Thermus aquaticus: one gene and its partner. The protein of the gene in region 2 interacts with the protein of the main gene of each other region in a pairwise test. Links are inferred from orthologs where the notes say so. Each region holds a gene or a part of one and is shown on either strand. Other genes may lie near its edges.

Region 1 (5,198 bases), 820 kb from region 2 along the record:
CCACCGCGAAGCCAAGGGCCTCCCCCGGCCCTGGGGGGAGGAGGAGCTTCTTAGACGCTTCCACGAAGACCCCAGGCCCAAGACCCTGGACGCCTTCCCCGAGCTCCTGGCCCACCTCCGCGCCCTCCACCCCATCCGCTACCGCTACCTCTTCGTTGGCGTGGAGGTGGTCTACCTGCGGGGCCTGGAGCCCATCCCCGACCAGAACGACGCCCTCCGCTTCGTCCACTTCGTGGACCAGGTTTACAACCTGGGCCTGGAGCTCAAGGCCTCGGGGGCCCCCCTCGAGGCCCTCTTCCCCGAGACCTACCGCCACGGGGCCTTCGCCAAAAAGTACGGGCGGGCCCTTTCCCGCCTGGCGGAGCTTTTGGGGTAGCATGGGAGCATGGACCTGGCGGACAAGCTTTCGGAGCTGGCCCAGGCCCTCTCGCAGGCCAGCGCGGCGGTGGGGATCCTGGAGGCCATAGAGGAGGTTCTGGAGGAGTACGGGGACGGGGAGCTTTCCCTGGAGGAGGCCATGGAGGAGATCCAGGGCTTGGTGGAGGAGTTCCAGGCGGTCCGGGCCCTCTCGGAGATGTCCCCGGAGGAGATCATGGCCCTGGCCCAAGAGGAAGAGGAGGACGAAGGGGGGCTTCGCTCTTAGATGAAGGTGGTGGCCATCGTCCTGGACTCGGTGGGCCTGGGCTACCTGCCGGACGCCCCCCTTTTCGGCGACGAGGGGGCAGACACCCTGGACCACACCGTCCTCAAGACGGGCGTGGCCCTGCCCCACCTGGCCGACCTGGGCCTGGGGTGGGTGGCCGGGGTCCACACCCTGCCCAGGCCCAAGGAGCCCAAAGGGGCCTTTGGCCGCATGCGGGAGGTGAACCCGGGCAAGGACACCACCACCGGGCACTGGGAGTTCGTGGGCATCTACCTGGAAAAGCCCTTCCGCACCTACCCCGAGGGCTTTCCCGAGGAGCTCCTTCGGGCCTGGGCGGAGCGGATCGGGGTGGGGGGGTGGCTTCTCAACCGCCCCTACTCCGGCACCGAGGCCATCCGGGACTACGGGGAGGCCCACCTGAAGACGGGCTACCCCATCGTCTACACCTCGGCGGACTCGGTCTTCCAGGTGGCCGCCCACGTGGAGAGAGTCCCCCTGGAGGAGCTTTACCACTGGTGCCAGGTGGCCCGGGAGACGCTAAGGGGCGAGCACCAGGTGGCCCGGGTCATCGCCCGGCCCTTCGCCGGGGAGCCCGGGGCCTTTTACCGCCTGGAGCACCTCCGGCGGGACTTCGCCCTGGAGCCTCCCAGAAACGTTCTGGACGTCTTGAAGGAAGGGGGCCTCGAGGTGGTGGGCGTGGGCAAGATCCCCGACATTTACGCCGGGCGCGGCTTCACCCGGGCGGTCAAGACCAAGGACAACAAGGGCGGCCTGGAGAAGACCCTGGCCCTCATGGAAGAGGGCTTTTCCGGCCTCGTCTTCACCAACCTGGTGGATTTTGACGCCAAGTACGGCCACCGCCGAAACCCCGAGGGGTACGCCAGGGCCCTAGAGGAGGTGGACCGCTTCCTCCCCCGGCTCCTTTCCGCCCTGGGCCCGGAGGACCACCTCTTTCTGGTCTCCGACCACGGCAACGACCCCACCTTCTTGGGCACGGACCACACCCGGGAGTACGGGATGCTCCTCTGGGTGGGCCCGGGGGTCAGGGGGGACCTGGGCACCCGGGAGAGCTTCGCCGACCTGGGGGCCACCTGGGCCAGGCTTTTCGGGCTCGCCTGGGAGGGGCCGGGGAAGAGCTTGGTGTAGGCCATGGCCTTCACCTGGCGTGACCTTTTGGACATCCTTCTCGTCACCGCCCTCTTTTACTCCCTCTGGCGCCTCATCGTGGGCACCCGGGCCTTGAACCTGGTCCGGGGGCTTCTCGTCTACCTTCTGGTCTGGTTCCTGGCCAACCTCCTGGGGCTTGCCACCCTTTCCTGGATCCTGGGCAACGCCGCCACGCTGGGGGCCTTCGCCCTGATCGTGGTCTTCCAGCCGGAGCTCAGGGGGCTTCTGGAGCGCCTGGGCCGTCCCCAGGGGCCCAGGGCCACCTCCTTGGCCCTGGAGGAGCTCCTTCTGGGGGTGGCCCGCCTCGCCGAAAGGCGGTACGGGGCCCTGATCGCCCTGGAAAGGCGCACCCCTTTGGGGGAGTACGCTGCCACGGGGGAGGTCCTAGAGGCCAGGCTTTCCGCCCGCCTGCTGGTGACCCTCTTTTACCCCGGGACGCCCCTCCACGACGGAGGGGCCATCCTGCGGGAGGGGAGGCTTCTTGCGGCGGGGTGTCTCTTTCCCCTCTCCGAGGCCCAGGTGGGCCTCGGCACCCGGCACCGAGCCGCCTTGGGCCTCTCCGAGGTCTCCGACGCCCTGGTCCTGGTGGTGAGCGAGGAGACGGGGAGCGTCCGGCTGGCCGAGGGGGGGAGGCTCTCCCCGCCCCTCAGCCTCGAGGCCCTGCGGGCCCGGCTCAAGGAGGCGCTGCATGCGTGACTGGCCCGCCCTCCTCCTCTCCTTCCTGGCCGCCCTGGCCGTCTGGTACTCCCTCAAGGAGCGGGCCCCCGTGGTGGAAAGGGCCCTGAGCGCTCCCCTCCAGGTGGTGGGCCTGGAAGGGGACCGGGTGGCGGAGGGGGTGCCCAGGGAGGTCCTCCTGCGCCTCCGGGGCCCCGCCCCCCTGGTGGAGGGCACGCCCCCCGTCTCCGCCTACCTGGACCTCTCCGGGGCCGAGGGGGCCTTCAGCCGGGAGGTGCGCGTGGCCGCCCCCCGGGGGGTGGAGGTCCTGGAGGTGCGCCCGGCCAGAGTGGAGGGGCGGGGGGAGGCCCTTTTGAGCCGTCCCTTGCCGGTGGAGGTCCTGGCCCAGGGGGTGTGGGTGCGCACCGAGCCCGCCTTCGTGGAGGCCAGAGGCCCCAGGAGCCAGGTGGAGGCGGCGGTGGCGGCCGTTGGCCTGGACCAGGGGGAGGAGGTGGCCCTCACCGCCTTCGGGCCGGAAGGCCCCCTGCCCGCGGTGACCCTCTCCCCGCCCAAGGCGCGGGTGGTGGCCCGGGAGGAGCCCCTGTTCCGCAAGGTGCTCCCCCTGGTCCTAAAGGCCCCGGAGGGCCTCGAGGTGCTGGACTACGCCCCCAAGGAGGTGGAGGTGGTGGGGCCCAGGGAGGTTCTGGAGGGCCTTGAAGAGGTGGAGGCCAGGCCCCAGGAGGGCTTCCGGCCCGGGGAGGTGGCGGGCCCCTTTCTCCTCACCCTGCCTCCGGGGGTGAGGCCCCTGGGCCAGGTTTTGGGAAGGGCCCGGTTTGCGCTAAAATAGGCGGGATGATCTACCCCATCCGCCTCTACGGGGACCCGGTTCTGCGGAAGAAGGCCCGCCCCGTCCAGGACTTTTCCGGCCTCAAGAAGCTCGCCGAGGACATGCTGGAGACCATGTGGGAGGCCCGGGGGGTGGGGCTTGCCGCCCCGCAGATCGGCCTTTCCCAGAGGCTCTTCGTGGCCGTGGAGTACGCCGACGAGCCCGATGAGGAGGAGAGGCCCCTGAGGGACCTGGTGCGCCAGGTCTACGTGGTGGTCAACCCGGTCATCACCCACCGGGAGGGGCTGGTGGAGGGGCTCGAGGGGTGCCTCTCCCTGCCCGGCCTCTACTCCGAGGAGGTGCCCCGGGCCGAGCGCATCCGGGTGGAGTTCCAGGACGAGGAGGGGCGCAAGAGGACGCTGGAGCTGGAGGGATACATGGCCCGGGTGTTCCAGCACGAGATAGACCACCTGGAGGGCGTACTCTTCTTTGAGCGCCTGCCCAAGCCCAAGCGGGAGGCCTTCTTGGAGGAGCACCGGGCCGAGCTCGCCCGCTTCCAAAAGGAGGCCCGGGCCTTCTTGAAGGAGCTTTCCCAATGAGGGTGGCCTTCTTCGGCACCCCCTCCTGGGCGGTGCCTGTCCTGGACGCGTTAAACCGCCACCACCAGGTGGTCTTGGTGGTGACCCAGCCCGATAAGCCCAAAGGTAGGGGCCTGAAGCCCGCCCCGAGCCCCGTGGCCCAGTACGCCCTGGAGCACGGCCTCCCCCTCCTCAAGCCCGAGCGCCTCAAGGGGAACGAGGAGTTCCTGGAGACTTTCCGGGCCGCAAGTCCAGAGGTGGCCGTCACCGCCGCCTACGGCAAGATCCTGCCCAAGGAGGTCCTCGAGGTTCCCCCCTACGGCTTCCTCAACCTCCACCCCTCCCTTTTGCCCAAGTACCGGGGCCCAGCCCCCGTGCCCTGGGCCCTCATCCGGGGGGAGAAGGAGACCGGGGTGGCCATCATGAAGACCGAGGAGGGGCTGGACACCGGCCCCCTCTACGCCCTCTGGCGCACGGAGATCCTGCCGGAGGAGGACGCGGTGGCCCTCGCCGAGCGCCTAAGGGATAAGGGCATAGAGCTTCTCCTAAAGGTTTTGCAGGACCTTCCCCACCTCACGCCCACGCCCCAGGAGGGCGAGGCCAGCTACGCCCCCCTCCTCACCAAGGAGGAGGGGAGGATTCGCTTTGGGGAAAGCGCCGAGGCCATCTATAACCGCCACCGGGGGGTCCAGCCTTGGCCCGGGAGTTACTTCTTCCACGAGGGCAGGCGGGTCAAAGTTCTAAAGATGCGCCCTGAACCGGGTCAAGGAGAGCCCGGCGTGGTCCAGGCGGTGGACCGGGAGGGGGTCCTGGTGGGGACGGGCGAAGGGCTCATCCGGCTTTTAGAGGTCCAGCCCGAGGGCCGGCGTCCCATGCCCGCCGCCGACTGGGCCCGGGGCTACGGGGTTTTGCCGGGGACCCGCCTAGAGTAGCCCCCGCGGCGCAGTCAAGGCCGCAGGGGGTTTTGCCGGGGCCCCTCTTCTGGCGCTAAGTGGTTGCCCGTTGCTATACAAAACCTTCCCCTAGACTCCCCTGCGCCCTTTCTTTTGGGGCCCCACCGCGGCGAAAGCCGCGGTGGGGTACTTTAGAACTCCTCGTCCCACTCCACGATGGTCTCGCTGGTGAGGGTGGTGGCGGGCTTGCTCTCTATCCCGCTGGCCGTCACCTCCGCCCCCCGCTCCTTCAGGAGGCCGAACTGGGCGGCGATACCCCGTAGGCCCGCCCCCGCCAGGGCCACCACCAGGAACACCGTGAAACCCCAGGTCAGGTACGGGAGGAGGCCCTGGCCGATGGAGAAGTTGGCCAAAGCAGCCAGCCAGGGTAGGCCCCC
Region 2 (7,229 bases):
CCCCACCGGGCCGAAGCGGTTCTTGGCGCTCCTTAGGACCCGGTAGACCCCGGCGGTCTCCAGGTAAAGGGTGGCGTCCACGGCGTGCTCCACGCTCTTGGGGCCCGCCACCACCCCCTCCTTGGTCACGTGGCCCACCAGGACCACCGCCGTCCCGCTCTCCTTGGCGAAGCGCACCAGGGCCGAGGTGGCCTCCCGCACCGCCACCAGGCTTCCCGGGCTCCCGTTGGCCTCAATGGTCTGGATGGAGTCCACAAAGAGGGCCTCGGGGGGCTCCCGCTCCAGGAGGGCCAGAAGGGGCTCCAGGCGGGTCTCCCGCACCAGCAGAAGCTCCTCCCCCCCAAGCCGCCTCGCCCGGAGCTTGATCTGGGCGGGGGACTCCTCCCCCGCCACGTAGTAGACCCGCCTGGGCATGCGCCGGGCCATCTCCAGAAGCAGGGTGCTCTTGCCCACCCCCGGCTCCCCGCCCAGAAGAACCACCTCCCCGGGCACAAACCCCCCGCCCAGGACCCGGTCCACTTCGGAGAGCCCCGAGGAGAAGCGCCTCTCCTCCGCCTCGTCTACCTGGGAAAGGGGCAGGAGTTCGGGGATCCTCGGGCTGGGGCTCGCCCTGGGCGGCTCCTGGACCGATTCCTTGAAGCTTCCCCAGGCCCCACACCCAGGGCAGCGCCCCAGAGGCTTGGGGGTGCGGTAGCCGCACTCCACGCAGACGTAGCTGGCCTTGGCCATGAAGCCCTAGACCAGGAACTCCTCCACCTCGTGGAAGGCCAGGCCCCCGTCCTCCACGGTCACGTAAAGGCGGCCCGTGGGCTTCTTCAGGAGGGCCAGGGAGAGGGGGTCTTCTATGCGCTCCCGGATGACCCCACGGATGGCCCGGGCGCTCCCCGTCTTGGGGGCCTGGTCCACCACGAAGCGGGCCACCTCGGGGGCGAAGGTGACCTCTACGTCCCGGGCCTTGAGCTCCTTCTGGATCTCCTCCAGCATGAGCTCGGCCACCCGCACCAGCTCCTCCTCGGTGAGGGGACGGAAGCGGATGACCTCGTCCAGGCGGTCCAGGAACTCGGGGGTGAAGAGGGCCTTCAAGGGGGACTCGGTGTCCACCTCCCTGGAGGTGAAACCGATGGCCGGGCCCACGTTGTAGCCGGTGTTGGAGGTCATGATGAGGATGACCCGGCGGAAGTCCACGGTCCGCCCCATGCCGTCGGTCAGGCGGCCCTCGTCCAGGACCTGGAGGAAGGTGTTGTAGATGTCGGGGTGGGCCTTCTCAATCTCGTCCAGGAGGACCACGCTGAAGGGCTGGCGGCGGACGGCCTCGGTGAGGCGGCCCCCCTGCTCGTAGCCCACGTAGCCGGGAGGGGCCCCGATCAGCTTGGAGATGGAGTGGGGCTCCTGGAACTCGGACATGTCAAAGCGGATGAGGGCCCGCTCCGAGCCGAAGAGGACCTCGGCCAAGGCCTTGGCCAGCTGGGTCTTGCCCACGCCGCTTTGGCCCACGAAGAGGAAGCTGGCCGCCACCCTGGTCCTCCCCCCAAGGCCCACCCGGGCCCGGCGAAGGGCGTTGGCCAGGGCCTTGATGGCCTCCTCCTGGCCCACCACCCGCTTTCTGAGCTCCTCCTCCAGGTGCATGAGCTTCTCGTCGTCCTTGTCGTCCACGTAGACCCCGCCCCAGGAGTCCACCACGGCCTCAATGTCCTCCCGGGTGACCACCGGGGTGCCGTCCTCCTCCTCGGCCACGGGGAGGCCCAGGGAGGCGTTGAGGCGGACCCGGCTGGCGGCCTCGTCAATGAGGTCAATGGCTTTGTCGGGGAAGTTGCGCCCCGGGAGGGAACGGATGCCGATCTTGACGGAAAGCTCCAGGATCTCGTCGGGGATGATGACCCCGTGGTGGGCCTCGTAGCGGGGCCGGAGGCCTTTTAGGATCTCCAGGGTCTCCTCTGGGGAGGGCTCCAGGACGATGACGGGCTGGAAGCGCCGTTCCAGGGCGGCGTCTTTCTCTATGTAGCGGTGGTACTCCCCGGTGGTGGTGGCCCCGATGACCTGGATCTCGCCCCGGGCCAGGGCGGGCTTGAGGATGTTGGCGGCGTCCAGGGTGCCCTCGGCCCCCCCGGCGCCGATCAGGGTGTGGAGCTCGTCAATGAAGGCGATGACCTTGGCGTTTTTGAGCTCCTCAATGATCTGGCGCAGGCGCTCCTCAAACTCGCCCCGGTACTTGGTGCCCGCCACCACCCCGGCCAGGTCAATGGCCACCACCCGGGCCCCCTTGAGGATGGGGGGGACCCGGCCCTCCACGATGGCCTGGGCCAGCCCTTCCACGATGGCGGTCTTGCCCACCCCGGGGTCCCCGATGAGCACCGGGTTGTTCTTGGTGCGGCGGGCCAGGATCTGGATCACCCGGTTGATCTCCTCCTGGCGGCCGATCACCGGGTCCAGCTTCCCTTCCCGGGCCTCCTTGGTGAGGTCGCGGCCGTACTCGTCCAGGAAAGGCGTGTTCACGGGCTTTTCCCGCTCGCGGTTATCCGCCATGGCCAGGATGCGCCAGCGGATGGCGTCCACGTCCTTGGCGAAGTGGGAGAGGATGCGGTAGGCGATCCCGTCCCCTTCGCGGATGATGCCCAGGAGGATGTGCTCGGTGCCGATCACCTGGGCCCCCATGTTGCGGGCCTCGGCGCTGGCCAACTCCATGACCCGCCTCGCCCTGGGCGTGATGGCGGGGGGTTCCCCGGTGCGGCTCCCCTCGCCGCGGCCCACCAGCTCCTCCACCATGCGGCGCATGGCCTCGAGGCTCGCCCCGTACTCCTGGAGGATGCGGGCCGCCGTGCCCCCCTCGCGCATCAGGCCCAGGAGGAGGTGCTCCGGGCCGATCATGGAGTGGCCTAAGCGGCTCCCCTCCTCCCTCGCGTAGTGGAAGACCAGCCTGGCGCGATCGTCGTACCTGTTCATGCTCCCCTCTACCCACATTCTAGCGTAAGGCCGGCCTGGGGAAGCGTTTGCACCTTCGCTCACCTTGGCCTTAAGATGCCAGCTATCGGGCCCTTGGGCCCTTTGGGAGGAGATGGCATGCCGGCCAGCACCCTGGACGAACTGGTGGCCCTTTGCAAAAGGCGGGGCTTCATCTTTCAAAGCGCGGAGATTTACGGCGGCCTGCAGGGCGTCTACGACTACGGGCCTTTGGGGGTGGAGCTCAAGAACAACCTGAAGCAGGCCTGGTGGCGCAGAAACGTCTACGAGCGGGACGACATGGAGGGGCTGGACGCCAGCGTCCTCACCCACCGCCTGGTCCTCCACTACTCCGGGCACGAGGCCACCTTCGCCGACCCCATGGTGGACAACCGCATCACCAAGAAGCGCTACCGCCTGGATCACCTCCTCAAAGAGCAGCCCGAGGAGGTCTTAAGACGCCTCTTTCGGGCCATGGAGGTGGAGGAGGGGAACCTCCACGCCCTGGTCCAGGCCATGATGACCTTCCCCGAGCGGGCCGGGGGGGCCATGACGGCGGCCATGGTGGTGGACCCGGCCACCGGGGAGCCAGGGGACTGGACCCCGCCCCGGTACTTCAACATGATGTTCAAGACCTACGTGGGGCCGGTGGAGGACGAGGCGGGCCTGGCCTACCTGCGTCCCGAGACCGCCCAGGGGATCTTCATCAACTTCAAAAACGTCCTGGACACCACCAGCCGCAAGCTCCCCTTCGGCATCGCCCAGATCGGCAAGGCCTTCCGCAACGAGATCACCCCCAGGAACTTCATCTTCCGGGTGCGGGAGTTTGAGCAGATGGAGATTGAGTACTTCGTGCGCCCGGGGGAGGACGAGCGCTGGCACCGCTACTGGGTGGAGGAACGCCTCAAGTGGTGGCAGGAGATGGGCTTGAGCCGGGAGAACCTGGTGGCCTACCAGCAACCCCCCGAGGAGCTGGCCCACTACGCCAAGGCCACCGTGGACCTCCTCTACCGCTTCCCCCACGGCCTGGAGGAGCTGGAGGGCATCGCCAACCGCACCGACTTTGACCTGGGGAGCCACACCAAGGACCAGGAGGAGCTTGGCATCACCGCCAGGGTCCTCAAGAACGAGCACGCCACCCAGCGCCTGGCCTACCGGGATCCCGAGACGGGCAGGTGGTTCGTGCCCTACGTCATTGAGCCCTCCGCCGGGGTGGACCGGGGGGTCTTGGCCCTCCTCGCCGAGGCCTTCACCCGGGAGGAGCTTCCCAGTGGGGAAGAGCGCATCGTCCTGAAGCTCAAGCCCCAGCTCGCCCCCATCAAGGTGGCGGTGATCCCCCTGGTGAAGAACCGCCCCGAGATCACCGAGTACGCCAAAAGGCTTAAGGCCAGGCTGCAGGCCCTGGGCCTCGGGCGGGTGCTCTACGAGGACACGGGCAACATTGGCAAGGCCTACCGCCGCCATGACGAGGTGGGCACCCCCTTTGCCGTCACCGTGGACTACGACACCCTGGGCCAGGGCAAGGACGGCACCAGCAAGCTCAAGGACACGGTCACGGTGCGGGACCGGGACACCATGGAGCAGATCCGCCTCCACGTGGACGAGCTGGAGGGGTTTTTGAAGGAGAAGCTTCGGTGGTAGACTAGGGGTAGCTTTGCGGGAGCGCCTTGGGCAAAAACAAGCACCTTCGCAAGCGCTTGGCGGGTCTAGAGCACCAGATTCTCCGGCATCATCAGAAGATCCAGGCGGAGCTGGAGAAGGCCAGTCCGGACTGGGGGCTGATCGGGAAGTGGGAAAAGGAGATTCGGGCATGGGAAGGGGAGCGAAGGCGGATCCTGCGCAGGTTGAGGGGCTGGTAGGCCTGCCCGAGCCCATCTGGCAGGAGCTCTTTGAGGAGGTGGACCACCTTAAGATGGTGTACCAAAAGCTGAAGGAGGCCTCTCCGGAGGAGCGAAGCGCCTTAGAGGAGGAGGCCCTTCGCAGCCTCACCCACCTTTGGGCCCACACCCGGGTCATGTGGGAGGAGCTTGCGCTTTCGGACGTGGAGGAGGAGGCATGAGGGTGGCGGTGGTGGGGGCCACGGGGGCCGTGGGGCGGGAGATCCTCAAGGTCCTCGAGGCCCGGGACTTCCCCCTCTCCGAGCTCCGGCTCTACGCCTCCCCCCGCTCCGCTGGGGCGCGCCTCCCCTTCCGTGGGGAGGAGATCCCCGTGGAGCCCCTTCCCGAGGGGCCTCTGCCCGTGGACCTGGTCCTGGCCAGCGCCGGGGGGGCCCTCTCCAAAGCCCTGGCCCCCGTCTGGGTCCAGGGCGGGGCCCTGGTCATAGACAACTCCAGCGCCTTCCGCTACGAGCCCTGGGTGCCTTTGGTGGTCCCCGAGGTCAATCGGGAAAAGATCTTCACCCACCAGGGCATCATCGCCAACCCCAACTGCACCACGGCCATCCTGGCCATGGCCCTCTGGCCCCTCCACCGGGCCTTCCGGGCCAGGCGGGTGGTCGTGGCCACCTACCAGGCGGCCTCGGGGGCGGGGGCCAAGGGCATGGAGGAGCTCCTCAGCGAAACCCACCGCTTCCTGCACGGGGAGACCCCCAGGGCCGAGGTCTTCGCCCACCCCCTGCCCTTCAACGTCATCCCCCACATTGACGCCTTCCAGGAAAACGGCTACACCCGCGAGGAGATGAAGGTGGTGTGGGAGACCCACAAGATCTTTGGCGATGACTCCATAAAGATCAGCGCCACGGCGGTCCGGGTCCCCACCCTTCGCGCCCACGCCGAGGCGGCCAGCGTGGAGTTCGCTGAGCCCGTCACCCCCGAGGCCGCCCGGGAGGTTCTGAGGGGCGCCCCGGGCGTGGAGCTGGTGGACGAGCCCGAGAAGCGGCGCTACCCCATGCCCCTCACCGCGAGCGGCAAGTGGGACGTGGAGGTGGGCCGGATCCGGAAGAGCCTGGCCTTTGAGAACGGCCTGGACTTCTTCGTGGTGGGGGACCAGCTCCTGAAGGGGGCCGCCCTCAACGCCGTCCAGATCGCCGAGGAGTGGCTCAAGGGGCCCTGAGCCAGAGCCAGTACTCCAGGTTCCCCTCCTTGCCCGGGAGGGGGCTTTCCTTCTCCCCCAAGACCCTGAAGCCCAGGGCCTCCGCCCGTTCCCTGACCCGCCTCAGGGCCTCCCGCCTTAAAGCCTCCTCCCGCACCACCCCTTGGTGGGCCCCGGGCCAGAGCTCGTACTGGGGCTTGACCAGGACCAGGGCCTCGCCCCCCTCCCTCAGAAGCTCCAGCGCCTTGGGGAGGACCTGGGTGGCGGAGATGAAGGCCAGGTCCATGAGGATAAGGTCCACGGGCTCCGGGAGGCTCACGGCGCGGGCGTCCACGCCCTCGAGGACCACCACCCTGGGGTCCTGGCGGAGGCTTGGGTGGAGCTGGCCCCTGCCCACGTCCACGGCGTAGACCCGGCTGGCCCCCCTTTCCAGAAGGACCTGGGTGAAGCCCCCGGTGCTGGCCCCCAGGTCGGCGGCCACCTTCCCCGCTACGGCTATGGGGAAGGCCTCGAGGGCCCCGAGGAGCTTGTAGGCCCCCCGGCCCACGTAGCGCTCCTCCTCTAGAAGCTCCACGGCGGCGCCTTCGGGCACGGGGTGGGCGGGCTTGGTGACCACCCTTCCCCCCACCCGCACCTTCCCCTCGGCGATGAGGCGCTTGGCCTTTTCCCGACTCTCCACCAGGCCCTTTTCCACCAGGTACCGGTCCAGGCGCACGAGGGTATTATGGACCGGTGGAGCCGGAGCTTTCCGGTACCTGGTACGTCCTGGAGGGGGAGCCCGGGGAGCACCTGGTGGTGGAGGCCCTGGGGCGGAGGCTTTCCGGGGTGTGGACCACGAGGGCCGGGGCCGAGCGCTTCCTGGCCTTCCACCCGGAGCTTGGGATGCGGGTGAGTCCCTTGGAGAGCCGGGCCCTCAAGGAGGCCTTCCTCAGGGCCCTGGGTATGCTGAAGGTGGAGGCGGTTCTGGTGGACTACCAGCCTGGGGCACACCAGGCCCGCCTGGCGCAGGTGGAAGACCTTTTGCGGGAGGTGCGGCGTGCGTAGGTTCTTGGTTCTGGCCCTTGTGCTGCTCGGTGTGGCCCTGGCCCAGCGGGCCGAGGTGAGCTTGGGTAGCCCCTTTGGCCTCCAGGGGGGCCTTCGCTTTCCCCTAGTGCCCCTTCTCTTAGACGGGCGGGTCTACAGTGGGGTGGGCCTCGAGGTCCTGGGGGGAGGGGTGGACCTCCTCTTCAAGGTCCCCCTCACCGACCTCTACCTGGGCTTGG

The links. Proteins that work in one complex are often made in the same cells at the same time.
Region 1: the proteins of BVI061214_RS07890 (region 2) and def interact in binary tests that used the Escherichia coli proteins (3 or more experiments, as listed by UniProt). The link is inferred for Thermus aquaticus from one-to-one orthologs.

What each region holds. Positions count from the first base shown.
Region 1 is NZ_LHCI01000106.1:454,450-459,647, reverse strand. The notes cover bases 2,167-5,102. They hold def (peptide deformylase), read left to right. Parts: upstream 2,167-3,316; coding sequence 3,317-3,889; downstream 3,890-5,102. Other genes in these bases: BVI061214_RS03395 (hypothetical protein), read right to left, coding at 4,953-5,102; fmt (methionyl-tRNA formyltransferase), read left to right, coding at 3,886-4,800; BVI061214_RS13720 (CdaR family protein), read left to right, coding at 2,499-3,311; cdaA (diadenylate cyclase CdaA), read left to right, coding at 2,167-2,506. Also shown: zapE (AFG1/ZapE family ATPase), read left to right, coding at 1-376; BVI061214_RS03425 (hypothetical protein), read left to right, coding at 386-643; BVI061214_RS03420 (phosphopentomutase), read left to right, coding at 644-1,789; more of cdaA, read left to right, coding at 1,793-2,166; more of BVI061214_RS03395, read right to left, coding at 5,103-5,198. UniProt on the Escherichia coli protein: Removes the formyl group from the N-terminal Met of newly synthesized proteins. Requires at least a dipeptide for an efficient rate of reaction. N-terminal L-methionine is a prerequisite for activity but the enzyme has broad specificity at other positions.
Region 2 is NZ_LHCI01000106.1:1,266,607-1,273,835, forward strand. The notes cover bases 4,126-6,990. They hold BVI061214_RS07890 (aspartate-semialdehyde dehydrogenase), read left to right. Parts: upstream 4,126-4,992; coding sequence 4,993-5,988; downstream 5,989-6,990. Other genes in these bases: BVI061214_RS07880 (glycine--tRNA ligase), read left to right, coding at 4,126-4,578; BVI061214_RS07885 (hypothetical protein), read left to right, coding at 4,748-4,996; BVI061214_RS07895 (TlyA family RNA methyltransferase), read right to left, coding at 5,975-6,682; BVI061214_RS07900 (DUF3234 domain-containing protein), read left to right, coding at 6,700-6,990. Also shown: DNA repair protein RadA, read right to left, coding at 1-729; BVI061214_RS07875 (ATP-dependent Clp protease ATP-binding subunit), read right to left, coding at 736-2,940; more of BVI061214_RS07880, read left to right, coding at 3,058-4,125; more of BVI061214_RS07900, read left to right, coding at 6,991-7,011; BVI061214_RS07905 (hypothetical protein), read left to right, coding at 7,004-7,229.